Xanthobacter dioxanivorans: one gene and its partner. The protein of the gene in region 1 interacts with the protein of each later gene in a pairwise test. Links are inferred from orthologs where the notes say so. Each region holds a gene or a part of one and is shown on either strand. Other genes may lie near its edges.

Region 1 (7,628 bases):
CTGAAGGCCAATGTGGATGCGGCCATCGACCAGATCGACGGCGGCGTGGACCACGTGATCGTGGTGCGCCGCACCGGCGGCAAGGTGGACATGACCCCCGGCCGCGACGTCTACTACGACGAAGCCGTCGCCATGGTGACGGACGAATGCCCGGCCGAGCCGATGAATGCGGAGGATCCGCTGTTCATCCTCTACACCTCCGGCTCCACCGGCAAGCCGAAGGGCGTGCTGCACACCACCGCGGGCTATCTCGTCTATGCGTCCATGACGCACCAGTACATCTTCGACTATCACCCCGGCGACATCTACTGGTGCACGGCCGACGTGGGCTGGGTGACGGGCCATTCCTACATCGTCTACGGCCCGCTCGCGAACGGCGCCACCACCCTGATGTTCGAGGGCATCCCCAACTATCCCACCGTGTCCCGCTTCTGGGACGTGGTCGACAAGCACAAGGTGAACATCTTCTACACCGCGCCCACCGCCATCCGCTCGCTGATGCAGGCGGGCGAGGAACCGGTGAAGCGGACGTCGCGCGCCTCCCTGCGCCTGCTCGGCTCGGTGGGCGAGCCGATCAATCCTGAAGCCTGGGAGTGGTACTACCGCGTGGTGGGCGAGGAGCGCTGCCCCATCGTCGACACCTGGTGGCAGACGGAGACGGGCGGCATCCTCATCACCCCGCTGCCGGGCGCCACGAAGCTGAAGCCCGGCTCGGCGACCCTGCCCTTCTTCGGCGTGCTGCCGGAAGTGGTGGACGCGGAAGGCAAGGTGCTGGAGGGCCCCTGCGAGGGCAACCTCGTGATCGCCGACAGCTGGCCCGGCCAGATGCGCACGGTCTACGGCGACCACGAGCGCTTCGAACAGACCTATTTCTCCACCTATCCCGGCAAGTACTTCACCGGCGACGGCTGCCGCCGCGACGCGGATGGCTTCTACTGGATCACCGGCCGCGTGGACGACGTGATCAACGTGTCGGGCCACCGCATGGGCACGGCCGAAGTGGAGAGCGCCCTCGTCGCCCATCCGAAGGTGTCGGAAGCGGCGGTCGTGGGCTTCCCGCACGACATCAAGGGACAGGGCATCTACGCCTATGTCACCCTGATGGAGGGCGTGGAGCCCACCGAGGAATTGCGCAAGGAACTGGTGGGCTGGGTCCGCCGCGAGATCGGCCCCATCGCCTCCCCGGACCTGATCCAGTTCGCGCCCGGCCTGCCCAAGACGCGTTCGGGCAAGATCATGCGCCGCATCCTGCGCAAGATCGCCGAGGACCAGTTCGAGAGCCTCGGCGACACCTCGACCCTCGCCGATCCCGGCGTGGTGGAGGATCTGATCAGCAACCGCCAGAACAAGCGCGACGCCGCCGCCTGACGGCCGGAAGCGGAAAGCCGCTCGGGTTGGATCAACCCGAGCAGCACACTCGCCGGTCCATTCAAGGGAACGCGAACGGATTGCGGATCGGTTCGACCAGGACCCGATGAGGGGGAGACAAAGATCCCACCTGGCACGGTCGCGGCGCCTTCCCTCCCCCGACATCCCCGGCTTATTTCATTCCCCGACCGCCCCCGCCGGCGTGTCCCCATCCGTCACAACCACCCGAGCACCGCGCGCGCAAAAGCTCCGCAGCGCATCCTCATCCTCTCGCAAACGGCCGCGTACCGAGGTATCATGCTCCTCGCATCGAGGTTCGCGAGCCCCGGCGCATTTACATGGTCCCAATTGCGCCGCACCCCGGATACCATGTGGATGCAGCGTGCGCGCGTCGCACATTGCGTCAGATCCAACCATCCGACAGCCGGAGGACACCCGGCACACGGGCAATTTCAATCCCCATGGCCGCCTCCAACATCATCCTGCTTCTCGCCGAGATGCTGGTCTATTTCGGAGCCATGCTCGCGCTGTTCCGGCTGCGCCAGACGCTGGGAATCGGCGTTTTCTTCTGCGCCCTGGGCACGCTCCATTTCATGGAGACCTACCTCGCCGCCGCCTATTACGTGCAGATGCCGTTCGGCATCTCGCTCTCTCCCGGCTCGGTGGTCCTTTTCTCCGGCAAGCTCGCCCTCCTGCTGCTGGTCTATATCCGCGAAGACGCGCGGGTCGCACGCCAGCCGATCTACGGCCTCCTCCTCGGCAACCTGCTGCTGATCGCCCTCGTCGCCCTGCTGCGCCAGCATGGGGTCGTGCCGGCGCCGGGCACGCCCGGGGACCTGTCGTTCATGGACCAGCTGGGCGCGCTGATGGTGTGGAGCACGGTGCTGCTGTTCATCGACTGCATCGCCATGATCCTGATCTACGAGCACCTGACGCCCCGGCTCCGCCGCTGGCCCATCCTCACCATATGGACCACGTTCGCCATCGTGCTCACCTTCGACCAGGCGGGCTTCTTCGCAGCGCTCCACCTTGCCATGGGCGTTCCTTTCACCGCGGGCTTCGGGGGTTGGGCGGGCAAGATCGTCGCCGCCGGCTTCTATGCGCTGATGCTGACCCACTATCTCAGCCGCTTCGAGAATGTGGGAACGGGACCGGTCCGGCGCCTCTCGGACATCTTCGACGCGCTCACCTACCGCCAGCGCTACGAGCAGCTGGAGGCCATCTCCCGCCGCGACGCCCTTACGAAGGTGCTGCACCGTGGCCAGCTCGAACCGCTGGGGCGCGACCTGCTCGCCGTCGCGAAGACCACCGGGCGCCCGGTGAGCCTGCTGCTGATTGACGTGGACGATTTCAAGGACGTGAACGACCAGCACGGACACCCCACCGGCGACGAGGTGCTGCGCATCCTGGCGGAGACCCTCACCGATGGCCTGCGCCAGGGGGACTACGTGGTGCGCTACGGCGGCGACGAATTCGCGGTGTTCGCCCCCGGCGTGTCCCATGCGAACGCGCTCCAGGTCGCCACCATGCTGTCGCAGCGCATCAAGGATGCGGCGCTGCCGGCCGGCGTGCCGCAGCAGACCCTCTCCATCGGGGTCGCCACCTCGCCCCGGGATGGAGAGAGCTTGACGGAACTGCTCGACGCGGCCGACAAGCGCCTTTATGTGGCCAAGGCGGCCGGGCGCGACCGGGTCATCGGCATACAGGCCGTATGACCGGCCTGGCCTGCGTCCATGACCGCGCCGACGACCAATGCCTCTCACGGATGATCCGCCGCCCATGCTCGAAGGCCTGCCCCCGAACGATGCCACCCATGTGATGCGGGTCGCCGCCCCGCGGATCCCGGCCCAGCGCATCGCCGACCTCATCTCGGAATCCTTCGATCCCGCCGAGGTGGCGGTGGCCAATTTCGAGCAGGCCGAGGATGACTGGGTGGTGGAGGTGTTCGCCGGCGCCGCCTTCGATGCCGAGATGCTCCGCGAACTGGTGGAGGCGGCCGCGGGGCCCGCCATCGCCGCGACGGTCACCTTTGGCGATGTGGAGGAGAAGGACTGGGTGGCGGCCAGCCTCGAGGGGCTCGTCCCGGTGACGGTGGGCCCGTTCGTGGTGCACGGCGCCCACGACCGCGCAAAGGTCGGGCCGAACCGCGTCGGCATCGAGATCGAGGCCGCCCTCGCCTTCGGCACCGGTCATCACGGCACCACGCAGGGCTGTCTGCACGCCATCGTCGATGCCGCCCGGCGCGGCCGGCCAAGGCATGTGCTGGATGTGGGCACGGGTACCGGCGTGCTCGCCATCGCGGCGGAGCGGCGCTTTCACACGAAGGTGGTGGGCAGCGATATCGATGTGGTGGCAGTCCGCACGGCGCGGGCCAATGCGCGGGCCAACAGGGCGCCTGGCGTGCTGATGCTCCATGCCGCCGGAGCCGAGGCGCGGGCGCTGCGCGACAACGGGCCCTACGACCTCATCCTCGCCAATATCCTGCTGCCGCCGCTGAAGCGGCTGGCACGGCCGCTGCGGGCGCTGCTTGCGCCCGGCGGCCGCATCGTCTTGTCAGGATTGCTGACGTCGCAGGCGCCCGCGGCGCTGGCCGCCTACCGGGCGCAGGGCCTGCGGCTGGTCTCGCGGCGGAACATCGAGGGGTGGACGACGCTCACCCTCGCGGTGCGGGCACAACGGCCGCACCGTCACGTCGCATCCTGATCGCCGCTGCGGACGGAGAACTCGTCACGCGACAGTCGCGCACCTGCCGCCGATCCGCCCGGCCCATGACGGCCCGGGCGCATCCGGCTTCGATCGTGAATTCAGGCGATGGGATCGCGGCCGTTAAGCTGCACGTAGCGGGCAAGTTCACGCTCGGCCTGCTCCATGCGAGCAGCGACGATGGCTTCCATCAAGCGGGCAAAAAAGCCCTTCTTCGGGGCGACGGCAGCCTTCGGCGCGGACGCGAAAGTCTTGGTGGTATAAGTGACGGCGCTCATGAGAGGCCTCCTGCATATGGTCCTGCGGACCCTTGATGCAGCGCAATATACGATGCGCCGCACTGCAGCAGAAGCGCCGCTATCTCATGCCTGCCCTGCATTCCGCGCAAGTGCCCCCGGAAAATGCCCCTGGGGCACGTCCGCCCGCCGGGCCGGTGCAGGTCACAAGCGCGGCGACATGCCCACGTGCCGGCCGATTCCCTCGGGCGTCGGCAAGGCGGCATGGGAGGCGCGCATGGTGGCGATGCGCTCGAGCACATCGTCGGGGAAGGGCATCACATGACGCGTCTTGAGGTTCACGTGGAGGGCCATCTGCTCCGACGTGGCGGACACCCAGCCTTCGGTGGCATGATGCAGCGACTGGAACAGGTGAAGGCGCTTCTCGTCATAGTCCACCAGCCGGAGCGCCACCCGCACGGGTGAATCGGCTGGCAGCTCCCTCAGGTAGCGCACATGGGACTCCGCCGTGAAGAAGGAGGCGCCGCGCCGTCCGGCATAATCGGGACCAAGGCCGAGAAGGCTCAGCGCCTCGTCCATCGCCCGATCGAAGATGAGTGAATAATAGGCCATGTTCAGATGGCCGTTATAATCGGTCCACTCTTCTTCGACCCTCATCGAGGAGGAGACGAAGGGAGCGAAGAACAATGGTTCAAAGTCGATCCGGTCCAGCATGGCCGCCTCGCCTCGTCTGCCTGAATTTGCCGCTTGTGAAAGCACTCTGCCGTGATACGAGGCATCCGTCACCCTGGAAAATCGGCGCGAAGAGCGAATCAAAAAAGTCACTGTCAAGGTAAATCTGTTCTTTTTCGGCCCAACCATACCGCACCGCGCCCGCCGGCCCGTTCCCACGCGGCCTGAAGGGGAAGGCAAAGTTAAGGATTCGTAAATGGTTGTTGCAGCCGCTAAATCCGAGCCCGCGCTTCAAGAGCGAATCGTCGAGGCCATCGAGAGCTTGCGATCCCTCCTTGATCACAAGCTCGTGACCAACCTCGCGGTCCGGGAACAACACGCCAACATCACCACCTACCTGCCCAACGAGCCGGCAGATGCGGTGGTTTTCGCTGAATGCACAGAAGATGTGCAGGCGATCGTGCGGATTTGCGCGGATCTCGACGTGCCGGTCATCCCCTGGGGCGCCGGCACCTCGCTGGAAGGCCATGTGAACGCGCCGCTCGGCGGCATCTGCGTGGATCTCTCGCGCATGAACCGCATCCTCGCGGTGAACACGGACGACCTCGACTGCGTCATCGAGCCCGGCGTCACCCGCAAGCGGCTCAATGAGGAGCTGCGCGACCAGGGCCTGTTCTTTCCCCTCGACCCCGGCGCCGACGCCTCCCTCGGTGGCATGGCCTCCACCCGCTGCTCGGGCACCAATGCCGTGCGCTACGGCACCATGAAGGACAACGTCCTGTCCCTGAAGGTGGTGACCCCCGCCGGCGAGGTGCTCACCACCGCCACGCGCGCCCGCAAATCCTCCGCCGGCTACGACCTCACCCGCCTCTATGTAGGGGCGGAGGGCACGCTCGGCATCATCACCGAGATCACCCTCAAGCTCCACGGCATCCCGGAGGCCATCTCCGCCGCGGTCTGCCCGTTCCCGACCGTGGAGGCGGCCTGCAACACGGTGATCGCCACCATCCAGAGCGGCATCCCGGTGGCGCGCATCGAGCTTCTGGACGAGGTACAGGTGAAGGCCTCCAACGCCTACGCCAAGCTCGATCTTGCCGAAACCCCCACCCTGTTCCTCGAATTTCATGGCACCGAGGCCAATGTCCACGAGCAGGCGCAGCGCTTCGGCGCGCTGGCGGCGGAATATGGCGGCGGCCCCTCGGTGTTCGCGGTGAAGCCCGAGGAGCGCTCGAAGCTCTGGCAGGCGCGGCATGACGCCTACTGGTCGGCCCTGCCCCTGCGCCCCGGCGCCAAGGCGGTGGCGACCGACGTGTGCGTGCCCATCTCCCGCCTCGCCGAATGCGTGATGGAGACGAAGCGGGACATCGTCGAGATGGGCCTTGTCGCCCCCATCGTCGGGCATGTGGGCGACGGCAATTTCCACACCACCCTCATGGTGGACGTGGCCGATCCGGACGATTTCGCCAAGGCGAAGCTCTATATGGCGCGCCTCATCGAGCGGGCCCTCGCCATGGGCGGCACCTGCACCGGCGAGCACGGCATCGGCCAGGGCAAGATGAAGTACATGGCGGCCGAGCACGGCGGGGAAGCGCTCGAGGCCATGCGTGCCATCAAGCGTGCCCTCGATCCCAAAAACATCATGAATCCGGGGAAGATCGTCGCGATCTGATCGCAATCCCTGCGCATAGGAAAAGCGGTCCCCATGTGAGGGGCTGGGCCTCGGGGGGCGGGCCTCGGTGAGAAGGTCTCGGGGAGACGGGCGTGCAGGGCATACTCATCAGTCTCGCCACGGCGGTGATCCTGGCCATCGGCGGGGCGTTCGCTGCCCCGTACGTGGTTGACTGGAACGCCTGGCGCGGCACGTTCGAGACCGAGATGGGCCGCGCGCTGGGCCTGCCCGTGGTCATCCGCGGCTCCATCGACGCGGAGATCCTGCCCGCCCCGCGCATCCGCCTGCGCGACGTCACGCTGGGCGACGTGGTGTCCACCGGCGGCACGGTGCGGGAGCTGAGCGCCGAACTCTCCCTTGGCGCGCTACTGCGGGGCGAGGTGCAGGCCACCGGCGTCAGCCTCGATCGGCCACAGATCCGCCTCGTGCTCGACAGCGCCGGGCGCCTGTCCCTGCCGACCGGCACCGGCCGTGCCGCCGACCTCTCCATCGCCCGCTTCGACATCCAGGACGGCGCCCTCGACGTGCTCGACCGCGCCTCCGACCACACCTTCACCTTCACCGACCTCGACCTTAAGGGCGAGGCACGCACCCTCTCGGGTCCCTTCCGCCTCGATGGCGAGGTGGAGTCGTCCGGTGCCCGATTCGCCCTGCGTTCGACGCTCGGCAAGATCGGCGACGACGGCACGGGGCGCCTGCGCGTCGTCCTCGACGGGCGCAACCGGCCGTTCGGCCTCGACCTCGACGGCACCCTCGACCTGAAGGAGGCCAAGCCCCGTTTCGACGGGCGCGCCACCCTCTCCCGCCACGGCAACGAGGGCGAGGCCTGGCAGTTGTCCGGGGCGCTGAAGGCGAGCCCCGAGGCGGTTCTGGCGGAGAGCCTCGACCTGTCCATCGGCGGGGCGGCGACGCCGGCCCAGCTCACCGGATCCGCGCGCCTTTCGCTGGGGCGGGCCATCGGCCTCGATGCGGTGCTGAAC
Region 2 (3,941 bases), 2.3 Mb from region 1 along the record:
GCTCAACTGGTTAGAGCACCGGTCTCCAAAACCGGGGGTTGGGGGTTCGAGTCCCTCCACTCCTGCCACTCCTGAAAAGAGCGGCAGGTCCAGCGAGCCGAGGGGCGGGGCGCGAGCTTGGGCCGCCCGAAGGATCCCGAAGCAACGTCTCGCAAGAGCCGGCGCCGGCGGGTCGAGCAAATTCCAGCGGCGCATGCGCCGCGGCATTGATATGGCGGCTGCCGGTTTTCCGGCGGGGCCGCCCGGCACAGGTGGCGAAGAGCGTCATGGCGAAGAACAGTCCCGTCGAGTTCTTTCAGCAGGTCCGCGCCGAGACGGCGAAGGTCACCTGGCCGACGCGGCGCGAGACGCTGATCACCACCGCCATGGTGTTCGTGATGGTGCTTCTCGCCTCGATCTTCTTCCTGATCGTCGACCAGATCATCCGGTTCGGCGTCTCCACCCTCCTCACCCTCGGGCACTGAGCGGAAGGGCGGCAGACATGGCGAAGCGCTGGTACATCGTTCACGCTTATTCCAACTTCGAGAAGAAGGTGGCCGACTCCATCCGCGAGCAGGCCGAGCAGCGTAATCTCACCGACCTGTTCGAGCAGATCCTCGTGCCCACCGAGAAGGTGGTGGAGGTACGCCGGGGCCGGAAGGTGGACACCGAGCGCAAGTTTTTCCCCGGCTACGTGCTGGTGAAGATGGACCTCACCGACGAGGCCTTCCATCTCATCAAGAACACGCCGAAGGTCACCGGCTTCCTGGGCGCCGACAACAAGCCCATGCCGATTTCCGAGTCCGAGGCCATGCGCATCCTGCAGCAGGTGCAGGAAGGCATCGAGCGGCCGAAGCCCTCCATTACCTTCGAGGTGGGCGAGACGGTCAAGGTGGCCGACGGGCCCTTCGCTTCCTTCAACGGCATCGTGGAAGAGGTGGACGAAAGCCGCTCGCGCGTGAAGGTGGCGGTGTCCATCTTCGGCCGCGCGACGCCGGTGGAACTGGAATTCGCTCAGGTCGAGAAGGTCTGAGCGCAATCGGCGGCGGTTGCGCCGCCGTACCTGGCGCCCCCGCCTTGGGTGGCGGCACCGGCGTGGGAGGGGAGGGGGCGTCTCGCCAAGCGCCCTTTGATCCGCACCACGCGATCCCGGCCGCAAGCCCCCGAGGGGGCGCGCGGCGCATTTGGGGAGTTGTGAAATGGCGAAGAAAATTACGGGTTACGTCAAGCTGCAGGTGCCCGCCGGCAGCGCCAATCCGGCCCCGCCGATCGGCCCCGCGCTCGGTCAGCGCGGCCTGAACATCATGGAATTCTGCAAGGCGTTCAACGCCCAGACCGCGCAGCTCGAAAAGGGCATGCCGATCCCGGTGGTGATCACCGCCTACCAGGACCGCTCCTTCACCTTCGAGCTGAAGACCCCGCCGGTCTCCTACTTCCTCAAGAAGGCCGCCGGCCTCGAGACGAAGAAGAAGCCCGGCTCCGGCTCGAAGACGCCCGGCAAGGGCACCTTCGTCGGCAAGGTCACGCGCGCCCAGCTCGCGGAGATCGCCGAGAAGAAGATGAAGGATCTGAACTGCGAGACCGTCGAGGCCGCCGTCCAGATGATCGAAGGTTCGGCCCGGTCCATGGGCCTGCAGGTTCAGGGGTGAGCGCCATGGCAAAGCAAGGCAAGCGCATCCGCGCCGTCAACGAGGGCATTGACCGTGTCAAGCTCTACCCCCTGGACGAGGCACTGACGCTGCTCAAGGAGCGGACCACGGCCAAGTTCGACGAGACCATCGAGGTTGCGCTGAACCTCGGCGTCGATCCCCGCCATGCGGACCAGATGGTGCGCGGCGTGTGCAACCTGCCCAACGGCTCGGGCCGCACCGTGCGCGTCGCCGTGTTCGCGCGCGGCGCCAAGGCCGACGAGGCCAAGGCGGCCGGTGCCGACATCGTCGGCGCCGAGGACCTGCTGGAGAGCATCCAGGGCGGCACCATCGATTTCGATCGCTGCATCGCCACCCCGGACCTGATGCCGCTGGTCGGCCGTCTCGGCAAGATCCTCGGCCCGCGCGGCCTGATGCCGAACCCGAAGGTCGGCACCGTGACCATGGACGTGAAGGGCGCCGTCGCCGCCGCCAAGGGCGGCGCGGTGGAGTTCCGCGTCGAGAAGGCCGGCATCATCCATGGCGGCATCGGCAAGGCCTCGTTCCCGGCCGACAAGCTGGCCGAGAACATCCGCGCCTTTGTGGACGCGGTGGTGAAGGCCAAGCCCGCCGGCGCCAAGGGCACGTACCTGCAGCGCGTGGCGGTCTCCTCCACCATGGGCCCCGGCATCAAGGTGGAGCCGGCGACTGTTCTCACCGCCTGATCGGGTTTCGTCCCGGACAAGCAGGGAGGCTGCCACGCAGCCTCCCTTTTTTGTTTGCGCGGGAAGGGGATACGGGGCGCCGCTGCCGCCGTTGGCCGGTGCGATCGCAGGCTTTGCGATTTGTCAAGTGCCAGGGGTGACAAGCGTGCCGAAGTCGGCTATAAGCGCCGCTCTCCTGCGTGGCGACATGCGGGAGATTCTGAAGTGTGGAGCTTTCGCCCTTGAGTGGGCGGAAGGGCTGGGAGGGTTCGCCCGCCCGGCCTTATCGTCTGTAATGACCTGTCAACTTTGACGGATCGTGAACAGACGGAAGTCCTGTCCGAGACTGCCGGTGCCCTGATGTTCGCTCAATCTGGCGTTCTTTCAAGGCTTAATTTCCGCACCCGCCTCGCCGAGGCGGGCTTTGGGAGGCCAGCATAGACGGGGAAGAGCGGATTTCGGCCTTCGCCGGCTCGTGTCGCGCGAAGATGAAGATCGGTTCGGAACCAGCGCCTTGCGCTTCGCGACACGGTTTTCCGTGCCCGGGCATGAGGGGACAGGGCATGTGAGCGTCGCGGATCGCGGCCTTCATGTCGTGACGACAGGTTGGCCGTGGAACGCGGCAAGGCGCAACCGGCGGGTCCGGTGCCTCCTCGGAGGCGAAGGAGCCGCCACAGGCTTAAAGAGAGCCAGACGTGGATCGAGCGGAAAAACAACAGCTCGTCACGACGCTCACGGATGTGTTCAAGAGCACGTCCGTCGTCGTGGTCGCCCACTATTCCGGCCTCACCGTTGCCCAGATGTCGCGCTTGCGCCGGCAGATGAAGGCAAGCGGTGCGACCGTGAAGGTGGCCAAGAACCGCCTCGCCAAGATCGCTCTGGAAGGCTCCGACGTCGCCCACGTGGCGTCCCTGCTCAAGGGGCCCACGGTGATCGCTTATTCCAGCGATCCGGTGGCGGCGCCGAAGGTTGCCGTCGAATTCGCCAAGGCCAACGACAAGTTCGTCATCCTCGGCGGAGCGATGGGCACCACGGCCCTCAACGTGGACGGTGTGAAGGCGCTCGCCACACTGCCGTCCCTGGACGAACTGCGCGGAAAGCTCGTCGGCCTCATCCAGGCCCCGGCGACCAAGATCGCGCAGCTCACCACGGCACCGGCGACGAAGCTCGCCCGCGTGTTCGGGGCCTATGCCAAGCAGGACGAAGCTGCGTGAGGACACGGCCGCGTGACCGCGGCCCGATCTCGCAATATCCAAATCCGAACCTATCTAAGGACGTATTCCCATGGCTGATCTGACCAAGCTCGTCGACGAGCTGTCCTCCCTCACCGTTCTCGAGGCCGCCGAGCTGGCGAAGCTCCTCGAGGAGAAGTGGGGCGTTTCCGCCGCCGCCGCCGTGGCCGTTGCCGCTGCCCCGGCCGCTGCCGCCGCCGCGGTGGAAGAGCAGACCGAGTTCACGGTCGTCCTCGCCGCCGCCGGCGAGAAGAAGATCGAGGTCATCAAGGAAGTGCGCGCCATCACCGGTCTCGGCCTCAAGGAAGCCAAGGACCTGGTGGAAGGCGCTCCGAAGCCCGTCAAGGAAGCCGTTTCCAAGGACGAGGCCGAGAAGCTCAAGGCCCAGCTCGAGAAGG

The links. Proteins that work in one complex are often made in the same cells at the same time.
Region 2: the proteins of EZH22_RS26870 (region 1) and rplK interact in binary tests that used the Escherichia coli proteins (3 or more experiments, as listed by UniProt). The link is inferred for Xanthobacter dioxanivorans from one-to-one orthologs.

The regions. Positions count from the first base shown.
Region 1 is NZ_CP063362.1:5,764,289-5,771,916, forward strand. The notes cover bases 2,309-5,109. They hold EZH22_RS26870 (50S ribosomal protein L11 methyltransferase), read left to right. Parts: upstream 2,309-3,147; coding sequence 3,148-4,071; downstream 4,072-5,109. Other genes in these bases: EZH22_RS26865 (GGDEF domain-containing protein), read left to right, coding at 2,309-3,083; EZH22_RS26875 (hypothetical protein), read right to left, coding at 4,173-4,349; EZH22_RS26880 (thioesterase family protein), read right to left, coding at 4,512-5,021. In the rest of the region: acs (acetate--CoA ligase), read left to right, coding at 1-1,368; more of EZH22_RS26865, read left to right, coding at 1,830-2,308; EZH22_RS26885 (FAD-linked oxidase C-terminal domain-containing protein), read left to right, coding at 5,236-6,648. UniProt on the Escherichia coli protein: Methylates ribosomal protein L11.
Region 2 is NZ_CP063362.1:3,483,097-3,487,037, forward strand. Bases 1-2,903 are described here. They hold rplK (50S ribosomal protein L11), read left to right. Parts: upstream 1-1,178; coding sequence 1,179-1,628; downstream 1,629-2,903. Other genes in these bases: secE (preprotein translocase subunit SecE), read left to right, coding at 267-464; nusG (transcription termination/antitermination protein NusG), read left to right, coding at 482-1,012; rplA (50S ribosomal protein L1), read left to right, coding at 1,634-2,332. In the rest of the region: rplJ (50S ribosomal protein L10), read left to right, coding at 3,007-3,525; rplL (50S ribosomal protein L7/L12), read left to right, coding at 3,596-3,941. UniProt on the Escherichia coli protein: Forms part of the ribosomal stalk which helps the ribosome interact with GTP-bound translation factors.